3 regions of the Paenibacillus sp. FSL K6-2524 genome follow, and region 1 is predicted to be linked to each of the others. Evidence: a T-box and tRNA genes for the amino acid it is inferred to sense, from the RefSeq annotation. Region 1 holds a T-box; the other regions hold tRNA genes.
What was found. The T-box of region 1 lies ahead of argS (arginine--tRNA ligase). A T-box ahead of a tRNA ligase gene usually reads a tRNA of that ligase, here a tRNA-Arg.

Region 1 (4,294 bases):
AAGTTGATGGCTGGGGATACGAACGATAACAACCCTGTCACGCGTTACCTCGAAGAGATCACGAATATTAAGGTTATCCATGCTTGGGAGGCCAAAGGCGATGAAGCCTATGCTCAGAAAGTTGATTTGGCCATTGATAGTGAAGATCTCCCAGATGCGATGGTCGTTACACGAAATCAGCTCATGGAATTAATCAAACAGGATAAGATAGAGAATTTGACTACAATCTTCGAACAATATGGTTCAGAATTAATTAAGGAAATGTACGATTCAACGGAGGGAGTTGCACTCGCTGAAGCTACCTTTAACCATAAACTATATGGACTACCGAATGTCGCAATTAATGCCGACTCGCCAACCCTGCTATGGATTCGTCAGGATTGGTTAGATCGATTGAATCTTCAAGCTCCTCAGAGTCTCGAAGATATAGAAGAGATTGCGAAGGCGTTCATTGAACGCGATCCTGATGGCGATGGAAAGATGGATACGATTGGACTTACGGGTTATAAGGGAGTCGTCTATGGAACCAAACCGCAGATGAATGGATACGATGCTATTTTTAATACTTATCATGCATTCCCTAAGAACTGGGTCATAGATCATGAAGGAAATATTATATATGGCTCAATTGCACCTGAGAACAAGGAAGCCTTGGCTAAGTTAGCCGATTGGTACAAAAGGGGACTGATTGACAAGCAGTTTGCTCTGAACAAAGAAACTTGGGATCCTATTATAGCTGGTAGGGCTGGAATGTTCTTTGGTCCTTGGTGGGCGCCCTATTGGCCATTAGTTAAAGTGGTGTCAGGGGATACAAAATCAGAATGGCGAGCATTTGCCGCTCCGCTTGATGTTGAGGGGAAGTTTGTCACGCATATGGCCCCCGTCACCGACCGGTATTTGGTCGTACGCAAAGGTTATGAACATCCTGAAGCGGTAATCAAATTATTAAACGCATTTACCCGCCTGGAGCGAGGATTGGATCCCAATAAGAAGGTCGCCAAGCTAGAGGAATTTGCAGCTCAATTAGGTATTCAAACGCGTGCCTATTATCCGTTTGACTTATTAATTGATTATTCAGATGCCATTGAGAAGCGTTACGCCGCCGTACAGCAAGCGCTTCATGGTAAATTGGATCCGGAGACACTGGATGCGAATACAAGGCAAATTTATAATCAATGGGTCGCTGAGAAGGAAAATCCTAAGAAAGATATGGAAGGTTGGAAGTCTGCAATTGCTTATGAATATGGTGTAGGTATACTGGCTTCAACACCAATGGAACAGGTGCGAAGTGTTTATTATGGGACTACCTTATCCATGAATGACAACTGGGCCAACCTGGAGAAATTAGAGAATGAGACGTTTCTCAACATTATTGTCGGTGATTTACCGATCAGTGCATTCGATGACTTCGTAGCCGACTGGAAACGGCTTGGAGGGGACCAGATCACCCGCGAAGTGACTAAAATTGTGGAAAATAGTAAGTGATCCTTGACATCGGCTGCATTATTCGGTATAAACTTTAAAAAGCTTAACGGTCGCAATACCAAAATCAGTGCTAGCATAAATGTATAACGTAGATTAAGACCGCTACGCGGACGGATTATCCTTACGATCGCTGTTGCCTCCAAATTTGTTTGATTATATCGCTATAGCGGTAAAAATTTGGAGGCAAAGGCGAACGCTACGCTTCTTCAGGACAATTCCGCCCTCTCCGCTATGATCTGCATATACATTATTAGCAACAATGATTAAGGTTTAGATCCGTAAATATTTCAAATAATTATGAACATTAATGATAGGGACAGTAACTCATAGCCTTCTAGTCACAGCGAGCCGGGTAGGTGTAAGCCGGTACAGAACCATGAGTGAAGCGGACCCTGGAAATGATTTGCCGAACTATATAAGTTGAATTACAGATAAGTGGTACTGCGATGTATAATATTTCGAACTCATCGCTAATCACACTGGATAGTTGAACTTATATGCAGTAGGTAAATCCGGTCATAGACCGTTATCAAAGCAGAGTGGTTAAATGATGAATTTAACACTTAGAGTGGTACCACGGGAAGCTAACAGCTCTCGTCTCTTATATAGAGACGGGGGCTTTTTGTGTATTCTTAAAAAAAGGAAGGGTGGAAATATGCAACACTATAAAGAACTCATAGCAGGCCAAGTTTCTTCATTGATCAAGGAAATCTCGTCAGAAGAGGTAATGTCCCTACTAGAGTACCCAGCAAAGCCAGAAATGGGGGATATTTCTTTACCTTGCTTCAGTCTAAGTAAAATCCTCCGTCAGGCTCCAAGTCAGATTGCCGAGAGATTGCAAGAACAGATTAAGGATGATGCTATTGCGCGAATGGAGGCACTTTCCGGATATTTAAATTTTTTTATAAATAAGGAGCAGTTTGCTACTACCATTATCCATGAAATTATTAATGAATCGGATCGTTACGGTTCTCGCAATATTGGCCAAGGGCGCACGGTCGTTATTGATTATTCTTCGCCCAATATTGCCAAACCTTTTCATGTAGGTCATCTGAGATCAACGGTTATTGGAAATGCGCTGTATCAAATCTATTCATTTCTTGGATATAACTGTGTAGGGGTTAATCATCTCGGAGATTGGGGCACGCAATTCGGTAAACTCATTGTTGCTTATCAACGTTGGGGGAGTGCTGAACAAATTGAACAAGACGCAATAGACGAAATGTTTAGACTATATGTCAAATTCCATCAAGAAGTGGAAACCTACCCTGAGCTAGAAGATGAGGCTCGTGCCTGGTTCGTAAAGATGGAACAGGGAGATCAAGAAGCATTACATTTATGGACAAGGTTTATAGAAATAAGTATGAGAGAATTCGAGAAGATCTATAATTTACTTGGAGTTAGCTTTGATTCTTATGCAGGTGAAAGCTTTTATAATGACAAGATGGAGCCAGTGATTCAGCAGCTTAAAGACCAAAATTTATTAGAAGAGGATCAAGGCGCTTGGTTAGTTCGTTTAGATTCTTTTGACATGGCACCCGCTTTGATGCTTAAGAAGGATGGCAGTTCGTTGTATCATACACGTGATGTGACCGCCGCAATATACAGACAAGAGACCTATCATTTTGATAAGGCGATTTATGTAACGGATTATTCTCAGAATCTGCACTTCCAACAGTGGTTTAAGGTTATAGAATTGATGGGTTATCCGTGGGCGAAGGATCTAGTTCATGTTCCTTTTGGTCGTGTTAGTCTGGAGGGAAGCGGATTCTCCACACGTAAAGGAAATGTCATCAAGCTTGAGGATCTGCTGCAACAGGCGATTCTCAAAACCAAGGAGATCATAGAAGCTAAGAATCCTCAGTTGGACAATAAGGATGAAATTGCACAGCAGGTGGGCGTAGGTGCAGTTATTTTCAACGATTTAAGTGGTAATCGGATCAAGGATATCGTGTTCTCTTGGGAAGAAGTTCTTAGCTTTGAAGGAGAGACCGGGCCTTATGTTCAGTACACACATGCACGTGCATGTAGTGTGATTCGTAAGGCGACAGAACTCGGGTATACTACGCCGGTTGATGGTGAACTTGCAATTGAACTTGATCCAACCCTTTTAAACAACAGTGTAGAATTCAGTACTTTGAAGATGCTATCTTTATTTCCCGAACGAATTGAACAAGCATTAGTCAAACTTGAACCGTCCATGATTAGTCGCTATCTTGTTGACTTAGCACAAGCATTTAATCGATTCTATCACGACAGTCCGATATTGATTGAGGATGTATCCTTACGTACAGCGCGACTTGCTTTGGTCCAATGCGTTCAAATAACACTACAGAATGGTTTACGCTTAATTGGGTTACAGTCTCCGGAGAAAATTTAGAATAGGTGGCGAAAAATACGAACATGGAACATATTGAGCAGTGAAAATATATAAAAGTGCCAAAAATACGACCAATAAATATATGTTCCATTTGAAGAAATGACATATCGGTAAATGGAGTGTTCATTGTAAGATGTATCTGTGAACACTCCTTTGTTGAATGTACGCAAAAATAGCACACAGTTTAAGAAGTAACTGGAAAAACTCCAGCTAAAGTTATCTGGTTGACGCTTTCAACTTCAATTAGCAGGAAAATCTACAGTTAACTAACGATATTTCCTCATTATTGGACAATATGCTGATATTAGCGGGAGGAAATCCTTTTAATCAAAGTACGATTAGATAAAGTGGTAAAATACATGGAGCATTTCCAGCTAAAGTAGAGGTATCCCAGGAAAGTAGTGTTTCCAGCAAGAGTAGAGGTTCCCA
Region 2 (4,294 bases), 1.5 Mb from region 1:
TGAACTTCAGGTTTCACAGTTACTTTTGCTTTGAATTTGAAAGTTTCGCCTTTGCCAAACTGTTCAACGTCTACTTCAGGACGGTCAACCGGGAAAATTTCCACTTGGTCAATAGCCTCACCGTAAACTTCAGGAAGCAAAATGTCGATTGCATCTTGATACAAGCTTTCTACACCGTAACGTGCTTCGAAAATAGGCCGTGGTACTTTACCTTTACGGAATCCAGGTACATTAGCTTTCTTAGCTACCTTTTGAAACGCTTTATCCAGTGCAACGGAAACGCGTTCCGCGTCTACTTCTACCTCAAGAACCCCAAGGTTCTTTTCTATTTTTTCCCAAGTTGCTTTCATTTTATGCCTTCCCCTCCAAATTTCACTATACTATACTGAAATACTGAAACCGAATCGCGGTAAAACAGCTATCAAGGTTTCAGTATAGCTGTCCTTATAACACGATCAGAATAACCATTATATTATAAACAACAATACATCATTTTACAAGAGCAAGTACTGCAACTTCCAGAGTGAGTATTATTCCCCATAATCAGGACTTTGTTCCAATAGAAACAAACTGTTTCATAGAGCGATAAGCCTGTTCATAACGCAAACGCATACTATCTGTAATCCCATAGAGACTACGGATCTCTTCGTCATTCTTGTCATCGGACAGAGTTTCCGACACAATCGTATGCAGTGCTCCTGCCCATACATCTAAGATTGAATCGCCCTCACTAAGTATGGAGCGATAATTCATAGTCCCATACACTCCCATAATAAATTGGTACCATAACTCTTGAGCAAAATAAAGTAATGTCGGATTATGAATCCCTGTGTGTTGTTCAACTCTCTCCAACACTTCCTGCACAGGAGGTGGGAAATCAGCGGGTTTCAACGGTACTTGATCCAATTCAACTTCTACTTCTTCTCCTCCACGCTGAAACCTAATTAAGCCTTGTGAACCCCTGCGATTCAATATTTGTAGGATACGATACTGCAACAATGGATGCAATTCACTCCGATTCAACCACAAATGAAGGGTTTCGTCAATTTCAGACATATCGACATAAGTTAACTGCTCCAACGCAAGAAAGCTATGTTCTGACATTGGTCTTTCCATAACAGCTTGCAGTAGCTTCTTTGGATAGTCTTTATCCTCAGCAATCTTAGCATCCATATGTCTTCTGGCTAGTTGCTCTTCGCCTTCTTCTTCAGCAATTTCTAAATCATCATTATTCAGAGATTGAGGGAAGGCGCTCATCAACCACTCTAACAGAGCCTGCCATTCTTCATAATGCCTTGGATCCTGTCCTTGGCATTGTAGTAAAAACTTGAGTAATTCAGCAGCCTCTCCGTATCTTTCCGTTTCCAACATCCTTGTAAGCTCAATCTGGTAGTAATCCAGAGTCTTGGGGAATAGGACTATATTATCCTTATTATCCGATTGAATTCCGCTGATAAGGACACCTCCCTTCATCTAAACTGTCAAACTATAATTATCAATTGTAGATTATAGCATAGACACCTCACCCGATGAAAATTCATGTTGTAACTCACGCCCTAATTCAGCCATAAATTCCCATATAATGTTTCGTCAAAAAAGGAATCAACCCCTTAATCAGTGCTTGACGTACACAGACATCATTCTAACGGAACTGAGAGGCCTTATTTCTTCCAAATGATGTTCTCATGAATGAATATGATCAAATAACGTTTGCTGGTTCCGTTAAAATCCAGAAACGTGGAATAAACCGCAATAAGGTCGTCTGAGTTCCGTTACAGAGATTCGCAATCAACTTCGATTGTTGGTCAAACGCTATTTTTGATTTTGATTCAAAATAAGATTAATATAAAGTCCTTGATTAATGTTTGTGTATATGATAAGATATTTTTTGCTTGAATTTTTTATTTGTTATCATGTCTCAGTAGCTCAGCTGGATAGAGCAACGGCCTTCTAAGCCGTCGGTCGGGGGTTCGAATCCCTCCTGGGACGTAATTAGAAAGAGTCCACTTTTGTGGACTCTTTCTTGCGTTCTGGGGATGAGAACCCCAAATGGGGTTCGTCGGAGCATCAACTGCGTTAGCATAATCATCGCAGTCTCGACCAAAGGGAGAGTACCCCGACTGGCACGTAATATAAAGAGAGTCCACTTCTGTGGACTCAGGCTGTCGAGAAAGTCTCGACAGCCTTCTTTATGAATTAATTATTTAAGACGACACCGCGTTAATGTTGTATAATATAGGTAACTATTATAGAACGGATGGTGTTCTGTATGCTACGTTCCAACCGAGAAAAACAACAAGTCTACGAGTTTGTTTCCATAGAAGATTTGGTCCCGCAAGATCATTTGCTGCGCAAAGTAGATAAACATATCGACTTTTCCTTTATCAATGAAAAAGTTCGGCCCTTGTACTGTGCGGATAATGGACGACCCGCGATTGACCCTGTTGTTTTGTTTAAGATGATATTTCTCGGATACTTTTATGGCATTCGTTCCGAACGCCAATTAGAACGTGAAATTCAGACCAATTTAGCTTACCGATGGTTTCTAGGCCTCGGATTAACAGATAAAGTGCCCGACCATACAACTATTAGCTGGAATCGGCGAACTCGGTTTAAAGGTACGAACATTTTTCAGGATATTTTCGATGAGATTGTCTTGCAGGGCATTTCCCACCGGATGGTTGGCGGACGTGTTCTGGTGAGTGACTCTACCCACGTGAAAGCAAATGCGAATAAACACCAGTACACAAAACAGCAAGTGCTGCAAAATACCAAAGATTACGTGGACGAGCTAAACGCCGCCGTTGCAGAAGACCGGAAAGAGCACGGAAAAAAGCCCTAAAACCTAGAGAGGAAGTGACTGAGGACAAAGAAATTAAAGTAAGCAAGACGGATCCGGACAGCGGATATATGATTCGGGATGGCAAACCAGAGGGCTTCTTTTATCTGGACCACCGCACGGTGGATACAAAGTACAATTTTATTACGGACGTGCATGTCACACCGGGAAATGTCCATGATTCTGTTCCCTATTTGTCGCGTTTGGACCGTCAGCGAGAACGTTTTAAATTTGAGGTCGAAGCTGTTGCATTAGATTCAGGTTATTTAACTACGCCAATTTGTCGAGGTTTACAAAGCAGAAATATTTTCGCGGTAATTGCTCACCGAAGATTTCATCCGAAGCAAGGTTTGTTTCCGAAATGGAAATTCACGTTTGATGCAGAGCGAAATATTTACGTCTGCCCTGCAAGCCATGAATTGGGTTACCGAACCACAGATCGCAAGGGTTATCGGCAGTACGCGTCCGATCCAGAGCATTGCAAGAACTGTCCCTTGCTGGACCAATGTACGCAATCCCGAAACCACCGGAAGGTGGTAACCCGACATGTTTGGGAAGACAGCAAGGACTGGGTACGGAATAACCGGCTCAGCAAGTCCGGCAAACAGTTATACCGTAAACGAAAAGAAACGATAGAGCGAAGCTTCGCGGATGCTAAAGAGCTCCATGGGTTTCGCTATTGCCGTTTGCGAGGGCTACCAAACGTCAGAGAACAAGCACTGATGACGGCAGCCGTACAGAATATGAAGAAGATGGCGATCCACCTGGATCGCCTGGAGTACCGGGTTTAAACCCCTAGTTTCCCGATTTTATATCTGCCAAAATAAAAAGAGAAACCCGATGTCATGAAAATGACTGGGTTTCTCGACAAGCTGAGTCCACTTCTGTGGACTCTTTCTTGCGTTCTGGGGATGAGAACCCCCACTTTATTTTACTCCTATCTTGTCCTTGCATCGTTCCACCCATATGCTGTCCAACTTTTGAAGTCTGTTCTTAGTCAGATTCTCCTTCAACACCCAGCGAATGTCCTTATTTTCATAGTTAAGCCATGGCTGAAAGGCATTTTTACCTTGGTCAGGATACGCCGCAATGGCTACCGACCAACAGTAGGCGAGCGCTTTTTTCAAAACGAGAAATCCATCTTCTTTTCTATTATCTTCTATTAATAACGATGAAGTTGTCTGGTTTAAAATAATGAACAACTTTTCACCATACCTTGCATCTTTCAACAACTTTGGCTCACATATAGCGGCTACGGCTGCTCTTTGCTCTAGTAACCTCTCAACGCTCCATATTGCCATTTCCGAAAGAAGTCGCTCCATATTGTACTCACCATATATTTGCAATGCCATTGCGACGCTTTCCCTAATCCTCCAACGAGAATCTGAAGCATATCTTTTCAATTGAACCCAATACTCTTCTTTACCTTGGGCGAGCAATTTCCCCAATCCCACA
Region 3 (4,294 bases), 3.2 Mb from region 1:
GCCATCAAGGACGACGATCATACCGCCACCTTGCTTCGCCAATTCATTGGCTGCAACGGCCATATCATCAGGATTTGTACCCATCACGAGCAAGTTGTGACTATCGTGGGCTACGGTGGAGGCAACGGCTCCCCGCTTAAGCTTGAAGCCTCTAACGAAAGCTAGCGAGATGTCTCCTGTTCCTTGATGGCGTTCGATGCAGGCTAGTTGAATCACATCACCCTCAAGGTCGGGTTGAATGATTCCATTGGACACTTGTAACTTAGCGGTTGTTTTGGCTGTGCGAGCACTGTTCTCGATAACATCAATAACTTGGACAGTAGTCTCGTCAAGGCTACTAACGCTTGTGAGCAGAAAGTCTTGCGATTCTAACGGCCGTGCCAAATGGACAGAACTTTTTGCTTTAGCGGGGTAGTCATAGACTGGAAATTCGACTTTGAGTTCTCCGCTATCATATACAACAGTACCATCTGCGATGACGGTTGATGGCTCCATACGGTGAAGATCGTCGATCAACAAGATATCAGCGCATTTACCAGGGGCTATGCCGCCAATATCGCCGTCTAACTTGAAATAACGCGCGGTATTGATACTTCCCATTTGAATAGCAGTTACAGGGTCAACGCCTTCCTCGATTGTTCGGCGCACAACATGATTGAGATGACCTTTCTCTACCAGCGTTTGAGGGTAGGTATCATCTGTAACAAGCAGGATATTATCAGTGCGTACATGATCCTCGGTCACGACTTTAATTACCTCTTTGACGTCCCTCCAAGCTGATCCCTCGCGTACCATGAGGTGCATTCCTAAGCGGAGTTTGAGTAGGCCTTGTTCTTTGGTTACTGTTTCGTGGCAAGAACTTGCACCAGAGGCGATATAAGCTTGTAGCATGGGCTCATCTTCAGCTGGGAAGTGTCCGGTTACGGTTTTGCCTGCACGCAGGGTAGCTTCGATTTCTCCAGCCATCTTGGGATCACCAAAGACTACCCCGGGGAAGTTCATCACTTCGCCAAGACCTTCAACGCCATCCCATGTCATTCCTTCGGCGATATCGGATACTTCTAGCGTGGCGCCTGCATCTTCCAAGTCGTCCGTTGCGGGAACACAGGAAGGGAATGTTGTGTATACCTTAAGTGGCAGACCCTGTCCTTCTTCGTGCATCCATTTGACACCCTCTGTTCCGAATACGTTAGCGATTTCATGGGGGTCCATGAATATCCCCGTTGTACCTTTGGCTAACGCTGCTTTGGCGAATTCGGTCACGGTTAGCATCGTACTCTCAACATGCATATGTCCGTCTAATAGACCTGGGCTAATGAAGCGTCCAGAAGCGTCAATGACGGTAGTGTTATCACCTATAGTGTGAGAAGCATCTCCGACATAAGCAATTCTTCCTTGTGCTATCGCTACGTCCATTTGGCTCAGTAGCTCACCTGTATAAACATTGACTAACGTTCCGTTCTTGATAACGAGATCAGCTTTGCTTTTCCCTGTAGCTACATCAGATAATGTTCGGCTGACGTCATATAATGGTTTTCTTTTCTTTCCATTCATAGTATGAGGGCTCCTTATGGATAAGCTGAACTGATATTTTGTTTAGTCCATCTTATGTAGAAATGTATTTTAATATTATAATATAACGCTAAAAACCCTATGATTCAACAAAAGGCTGTCTCTCAAACAGAGTAATGACCCTGTTTGGGAGACAGCCTTAGATTATGTTTCTTATGCGCCTTGTGGCGGAGTGATCTTCTCGATAACTTTGTCTACGAGTCCGTATTCCGTCGCTTCAGCAGCACTCATGAAGTAGTCGCGATCTGTATCCTTCTCGATACGTTCCAACGGCTGTCCTGTACGCTCAGCTAAGATATGATTCAACTTGTCGCGCATCTTGAGGATGCGACGTGCACGAATTTCGATATCCGACGCTTGACCTTCGGCTCCACCTAGTGGCTGGTGAATCATAATTTCACTATTTGGTAGCGCATAACGTTTACCTGGTGCCCCTGCATTCAATAAGAAAGCTCCCATGGAAGCGGCGAGTCCCACGCAGATCGTGGATACATCGGACTTAATGAACTGCATCGTATCAAAGATAGCCATCCCGGATGTGATAGATCCACCTGGACTGTTGATGTAGAGACTAATATCTTTGCCCGGATCTTCTGCATCCAGAAATAACATCTGAGCGATAATGGAGTTAGCGACGACGTCATTGACCTGGGAGCCGAGGAATATGATTCGGTCTTTAAGCAGTCTAGAATAAATGTCGTAGGCGCGCTCCCCGCGATTACTTTGTTCGACGACCATTGGAATATAACTCACCGATTAAAACCTCCTTAAATTTGGATGAAGCATCGCAGGCCCGGTTACAATACGGAATATCTCCTGTAGCACTCTCCATCAAGTATTGAATTAGTCACATCAATCTCATATTAGACGGAATCGATTGATATTATCCTCATAATAAACAAATTAAAACAGAAAGTCAAAGATAGTCAAACTACTTGTAAAAAAAATCCCCTCAGCGGGGTTGTTTTATTAAATATAATGGCGCGCCCGCGAGGAATCGGACCTCGATCTCAGGCTTCGGAGGCCTGCGTCATATCCATTGGACCACGGGCGCACATTTAGAGTAGCAAAAATGATTATATGATATTGAATTGAAAATTGCAAGCAAGATCTATCAAAACTGCCAGAGTAGACTAGGAGCAGAGTGATGGTTCATTTGTTGAATTTATGTTTATATGATGGGGGACGCAAGAAAGTGTAGAATTAAACCAGCAAGACGTGAAAATTTTTAACCTTTAATTTTGTGACGAATAGAGGCAAGAAGTGCCTTAATTATAGTAATAAAATAGAAAAAGTGATGTGTTATGGGAAAAGTTCAGCGCGAGAAGAGGCCTTCGCAGAGGGCTGAATTTCACGCTTTTATGGTGCCGGCTTTATTCACGCGTATAAGAGGAAAGAAGTTTGGAGATTATACGGACGTCAGACTTGCAAGAGAGAGAAAAATTGGTTAGAATGTTAGTGGGACTTAAAAAGTTAACCCGGGACGTTTTGAGACCAAGGAGAAACGAGAGAAGACGAAGCTTGCAGGAGTTGAAGGCATGCGTAACATTTTGGAAATGCAACAGCAGCTTCTTCCTGATCTCATGGAAATTCTCAAGAAAAGGTACACCATACTTCACCAGATCATGTTATCCGACGTAATTGGCCGTAGAACCTTGGCAACCTCACTGAACATGACGGAACGTGTGTTGCGTGCTGAAACGGATCTCCTGAAGGCTCAGGGCCTGATTGAAATTGAGAATATAGGCATGAGAATCAGCGATTCGGGCAGGATACTGCTGGAGAATCTGGAGCCAGTAGTGAAGGACATCTTTGGTCTGGCCAATTTGGAAGAGAAGATCCGTAAGGTCTATGGACTGAGGAAAGTAGTGGTTATTCCCGGTGACTGTGAGACTTCTCCGCTCACGAAACGGGAGCTTGGACGTGCTGGTGCTAAAGCACTTTTGCGTGTGATGCAAGATGGTGACGTGGTTGCGGTCACTGGTGGATCTACAATGGCAGAAGTCGCAGAGCAACTAACCCCACCCGCTAATGTAGTGCTGAAGCAAAGCTGGTTCGTGCCAGCAAGAGGCGGACTCGGCGAAAGTCTAGAGATTCAGGCCAACACGATTGCTTCTGGAATGGCTAAGAGACTTGGCGCAGGTTATAGTCTGTTGCATGTACCTGATTTATTAGGTAAAGAAGCTTATCAGTCGCTGGTACACGACCCCAATATCCACGATATTGTGGCTATGATTCGTAAAGCACGGATTGTGGTACATGGCGTGGGAGACGCTATGGAAATGGCGCGACGCCGTAAGATGGAACCTCCGATGGTCACAGAGTTGCAGAAGGAAGGCGCTTTGGCGGAATCATTCGGTTATTATTTTAACGAAGAAGGCGTCGTTGTTCACAAAATGCTGACTTTGGGACTTCGCTTGGAAGACATCATGAAGACTGACATCGTCATTGGAATCGCAGGTGGCAAGAGTAAAGCGAAAGCCATACATGCGGTGCTGAAGTTCGGGAATGAGAGTATTCTTGTTACGGATGAGGCGGCGGCGTTGGAAATCGTATGTGAACTGGAGAAGAAAGACAGACAGCAAGAGCACAGAATCATTTAAATAATGTAATGAGTTTGATAACTACCGTTTACTCACGGCGGCCTATTCGGTCTGTCTTGAATAATAAAAAAAACGAACATTGGGAGGAACTATTCAATGAGTATTAAAGTTGGTATTAA

Region 2: it encodes a tRNA-Arg, which carries the amino acid that the T-box ahead of argS (arginine--tRNA ligase) is inferred to sense. The anticodon was not compared.
Region 3: it encodes a tRNA-Arg, which carries the amino acid that the T-box ahead of argS (arginine--tRNA ligase) is inferred to sense. The anticodon was not compared.

What each region holds. Positions count from the first base shown of each region.
Region 1 covers NZ_JBBOSP010000001.1:3,465,505-3,469,798, reverse strand. Annotated here, with positions in the region: gene NST85_RS15880 (extracellular solute-binding protein) at 1-1,485, shown strand, start outside; T-box leader at 1,784-2,090, shown strand; gene argS (arginine--tRNA ligase) at 2,141-3,865, shown strand.
Region 2 covers NZ_JBBOSP010000001.1:4,984,447-4,988,740, forward strand. Annotated here, with positions in the region: gene tig (trigger factor) at 1-350, opposite strand, end outside; gene NST85_RS23020 (hypothetical protein) at 544-1,473, opposite strand; tRNA gene NST85_RS23025 (tRNA-Arg) at 1,916-1,989, shown strand; one part of gene NST85_RS23030 (IS1182 family transposase) at 2,270-2,840, shown strand; one part of gene NST85_RS23030 (IS1182 family transposase) at 2,840-3,630, shown strand; gene NST85_RS23035 (hypothetical protein) at 3,766-4,294, opposite strand, start outside.
Region 3 covers NZ_JBBOSP010000001.1:254,793-259,086, forward strand. Annotated here, with positions in the region: gene ade (adenine deaminase) at 1-1,554, opposite strand, end outside; gene clpP (ATP-dependent Clp endopeptidase proteolytic subunit ClpP) at 1,726-2,325, opposite strand; tRNA gene NST85_RS01180 (tRNA-Arg) at 2,552-2,626, opposite strand; gene NST85_RS01185 (sugar-binding transcriptional regulator) at 3,111-4,175, shown strand; gene gap (type I glyceraldehyde-3-phosphate dehydrogenase) at 4,272-4,294, shown strand, end outside.